Regions from separate parts of the Streptomyces sp. NPDC052012 genome, predicted to be linked through region 1. Evidence: riboswitches for the same ligand, from Rfam matches in the RefSeq annotation. Region 1 holds a riboswitch; the other holds the start of a gene.
The links. Region 1 has a riboswitch for S-adenosylmethionine ahead of AB0412_RS02475 (aminotransferase class V-fold PLP-dependent enzyme). Riboswitches for the same ligand answer to the same signal wherever they lie in the genome.
Positions count from the first base shown of each region.

Region 2: it holds a riboswitch for S-adenosylmethionine, as region 1 does, so the genes downstream of both, thrC (threonine synthase) here and AB0412_RS02475 (aminotransferase class V-fold PLP-dependent enzyme) in region 1, are expected to answer to the same signal.

Region 1 covers NZ_JBFAXA010000001.1:545,366-547,562, reverse strand. The annotation lists gene AB0412_RS02475 (aminotransferase class V-fold PLP-dependent enzyme) at 1-1,199, opposite strand, end outside; SAM riboswitch class IV at 1,358-1,475, opposite strand; gene trpD (anthranilate phosphoribosyltransferase) at 1,549-2,197, opposite strand, start outside.
Region 2 covers NZ_JBFAXA010000020.1:1,786-3,982, forward strand. The annotation lists gene thrC (threonine synthase) at 1-1,020, opposite strand, end outside; SAM riboswitch class I at 1,039-1,186, opposite strand; gene AB0412_RS26405 (glucosyl-3-phosphoglycerate synthase) at 1,350-2,197, shown strand, end outside.

The DNA.
Region 1 (2,197 bases):
GCCTCCGGGGCGCCGCACTCGCCCTGGGCCTGCGCGTCACCGCCGAGCAGGGTCCGCACCAGCGGGTGGGCGCAGAACAGCCCGTCGCGTACGCCGATGCCGTACTCGGCGGACAGCGCGGCGGCGAAGTGGGAGCTGTTCCAGCCGTCGACCACGAAGGACAGCACACCGACGCGCGGGGCGTCGTCGCCGAACAGCGACAGGAACCGCACCTCGGGCACGTCGGCAAGCCCCTCCCGCACCCGGCGGATCAGGTGCTGCTCCCGTGCGACCAGGGTGTCGAACCCGGCCTCGGTGAGCGCCTTGCAGGCGGAGGCGATGGCGTAGGCGCCGATGACGTTGGGCGAGCCGGCCTCGTGCCGGGCGGCCGTCTCGTGCCACTCGACGTCCACTCCCCCGTCCTCACGCCGGGTCACCTTGCGGCTTGCGCCGCCGCCGGCGAGGTACGGCTCGGCCTCGCGCAGCCAGTCGGACCGCCCGGCGAGGACACCGGAGCCGAACGGGGCGTACAGCTTGTGCCCGGAGAAGGCGACCCAGTCGACGTCCAGCTCACGGACGCTCACCGGGTGGTGCGGGGCCAGCTGGGCGGCGTCCAGGACGATCCGCGCACCGTGCGCGTGGGCGGCGGCGGCCAGCTCCCGTACGGGCCACAGCTCGCCGGTGACGTTGGAGGCACCGGTCACACAGACCAGGGCCGGGCCGTAGGGGTCGCGGTCGGCCAGGGCGCGCTCCAGGGTCTCGACGGCCTGCCGCGGGCTGCCCGGCGCGTCGAGGTAGGTGACCCGCGCCCCGCGCCAGGGCAGCAGGGAGGCGTGGTGCTCGGTCTCGAAGACGAAGACCTGGCAGTCGCCGGGAAGCGCGGCCGCGAGCAGGTTCAGGGAGTCCGTGGTGGACCGGGTGAACACCACCTGGTCGGCGGGGCGGCAGTCGAGGAACTCGGCGACGGCCTTGCGGGCGTTCTCGAACAGGTCGGTGGAGAGCTGGGAGAGGTACCCGGCGCCGCGGTGCACGCTGCCGTAGTACGGGGCGTACGCGGCCACGTCGTCCCACACGCGCTGCAGGGCGGGGGCGCTGGCGGCGTAGTCGAGCGCGGCGTAGGTGACCTCACCGCCGGTGACGAGCGGGACGGTGACATCCCGCCCCAGAACGGGCAGCGGGGCACAAACGGACGGGTCGGCGGCAAGGCTGGAGACAGACATGGGGAGACTCCCGTGAAGGCAGCCGGACAGACCGGCGAGGAAGGTGAAAGGGGTGTGCGGAGGCGGGGCTCTGCGGCCCTAGCGCATTCGCTTGCTCACGGAAGGCTCCCTCGAACGACCAGGACCCCTGGCCCCACACTTCTGAAAAGCGTGCGAGGGGTCCGCGCTTGCCGTAGGCCTTGCTGCCGTACGGCCTGGTCCTCACCCGGGGCACCCCGCCACGGACGGAGGGTTGCCGGACAGTCGGCCGGGGCCTGATGACTGTCACTCATGACCTGGACAGGAAACTAGGCGATCAGAGCGATGTCCCGCAACCCGTGTCCGGATCGCGGGACATCACCCACGGAACTCACGCGTTGCTGACAGCCACCCAGCGGTCCAGCACGCGCTTGGCGGCACCCGAGTCGATCGCCTCCGCCGCCTTGTCCATCCCGGCGCGGATCTGCTCCGTCAGCGGGCCGCTGCCCGGCTCCAGCGCGACCAGCGCCGCCGCCGAGTTCAGCAGCACGGCGTCCCGCACCGGGCCGCGCTCACCGTCCAGCAGCCGCCGGGCGACCTCCGCGTTGTAGGAGGCGTCCGCGCCGCGCAGCGCCTCGACCGGGACGAGGTCGACACCGACGTCCCGTGGGTCGAAGGTCTCCTCGGTCACCGTGCCGTCGCGGACCACCCACACCCGGGAGGTGGCGGTGGTCGTCAGCTCGTCGAGGCCGTCGTCGCCGCGGAACACCAGCGAGGAGTTGCCGCGTTCGGCGAACACGCCCGCCATGATGGGCGCCATCCGGGGGTCGGCGACGCCGACCGCCTGGGCCTTGACCTGGGCCGGGTTGGCCAGCGGGCCGAGGAAGTTGAACACCGTGCGGATGCCCAACTGGCCGCGGGCGGCGGCCACATGGCGCAGCGCCGGGTGGAACTTCACCGCGAAGCAGAAGGTGATCCCGGCCTCCTCCGCGACCTCCGCCACCCGCCGCGGGGTCAGCTCCAGATTGACGCCGAGCTTC
Region 2 (2,197 bases), on a different contig from region 1:
AGCACCGCCGGTGCGGCGCGCGATGTCCAGGACGTACGGACCGTCCGCCGGGTTGCCGATCGCCAGCGACTTGGCGATCGTGTTCGGCTTCTGCGGGCGGACGACGTCGTGCCCCGCCTTGTACGCGGTCGACACGGGCGAGCACCCCTCGGCCTGCGCACCGAAGATCTTGTACGGCTTGTCCTCGACGAGGCCCAGCTTGATCAGCTCCTGCAGACCCTTGTCGATCTTCGTGAGCTGCGAGCCGGAGGCGATCGGCACGACGATCTGGTCCGGCAGCCGCCAGCCCAGCTGCTCGCAGATCTCGTACGCGAGCGTCTTGGAGCCCTCCGCGTAGTACGGCCGCAGGTTGACGTTGACGAAGCCCCAGCCCTCGCCCGCCGGGTCGCCGATCAGCTCGGAGCAGAAGCGGTTCACGTCGTCGTAGTTGCCCTCGATGCCGACGAGGTCACCGCCGTAGACGGCGGCCATGACGACCTTGCCCTGCTCCAGGTCGTGCGGGATGAACACGCAGGAGCGGAAGCCGGCGCGGGCCGCGGCGGCGCCCACCGCGCCGGCGAGGTTGCCGGTGGAGGAGCAGGACAGGGTGGTGAAGCCGAAGGCACGGGCGGCCTCGAGGGCCTGGGCGACGACACGGTCCTTGAAGGAGTGCGTCGGGTTGCCGGAGTCGTCCTTCACATACAGGCCGCCGGTGACGCCGAGTTCGCGGGCGAGGTTGTCGGCCTTGACGAGCTTGGTCCAGCCGGGGTTGAGGTTCGGCTTGGTCGCCACGTCCGCGGGGACGGGCAGCAGCGGCGCGTAGCGCCAGATGTTCGCGGGGCCCGCCTCGATGCGCCGCCGGAGTTCCTCGGTGTCATAGGCCGAGAAGTCGTATGCGATCTCCAGCGGGCCGAAACACTCCTCGCACGCGAAGACCGGGCCGAGGGGCACGCGGTGGCCGCATTCGCGACAGCTCAGCGCGGCGGCGGGACCGAGATCGACGGTGGACTCGGTGGTGCTTGCAACAGTCTGCACAGCCATGTGAGGCGAGGCCCTTTCTCCTCATCTTCCTCACGACGCATCTCGCCGTGAGACGGATTTGGCACCTTCCCTAGCCGGGAGCCTCGCCACGTCTGTGTGACAAGAACCGACTGGAGGGTTGCCGGGGCTTCATCGGGCCGTATCCCTCTGCCCCTCTGGATGAGCGGTTTTCAGTTGTGTTCTTCAGTTGTCGCGGAACGTCGTCCGCGCGGCGACCCCGGCATGCGATGGTCACGCGCGTTGTTCAAGACTGTAACCGACGGCCAGGACACTTGAGATAGCCGTCCGTACCGCGAGATGGATCACAGACCAGTGAGGAGCCGCCGATCGTGCTGGAAGAAGTCGAGCGCTGGCTGATCGACCGCTCCTGGTCCGTGTCCGACCGTCCGCTGCACCGGATCCTGGCCGCCAAGCGGGCCACCGGGCAGTCGGTGAGTGTGGTGCTGCCCGCGCTGAACGAGGAGGAGACGGTCGGCGACATCGTGTCCGTCATCCGTCACGACCTGGTGCTCCAGACCCCTCTCGTGGACGAGATCGTGGTCGTGGACTCCGGCTCGACGGACCGTACGGCCGAGGTGGCGGCCGCGGCGGGCGCGACCGTGGTGCACCGGGACGAGATCCTGCCCCGGCTGCCCGCCGTGCCCGGCAAGGGCGAGGTGCTGTGGCGTTCGCTGCTGGTCACGCGCGGCGACATCGTCTGCTTCGTCGACGCCGACCTGAAGGACTTCTCCTCCGACTTCGTCTCCGGCATCGTCGGCCCGCTGCTCACCGAGCCGGACGTGCAGCTGGTGAAGGCCATGTACGACCGGCCGCTGGGCGCCGCCGCCGGTCAGGGCGGCCGGGTGACGGAGCTGATGGCCCGGCCGCTGCTGAACATGCACTGGCCGCAGCTGGCCGGCTTCGTGCAGCCGCTGGGCGGCGAGTACGCGGCCCGCCGCTCCCTGCTGGAGCAGCTGCCCTTCCCCGTCGGCTACGGCGTCGAGCTGGGCATGCTGGTCGACGCCCTGCACCTGGTGGGTCTGGACGCGCTCGCGCAGGTGGACGTGGGCGCGCGCAAGCACCGTCACCAGGACGGTCAGGCGCTCGGCCGGATGTCCGCCGCGATCTACCGCACCGCCCAGCTGCGCCTGGCCCGCGGCCATCTGATCCGCCCCGCGCTGACACAGTTCGAGCGCTC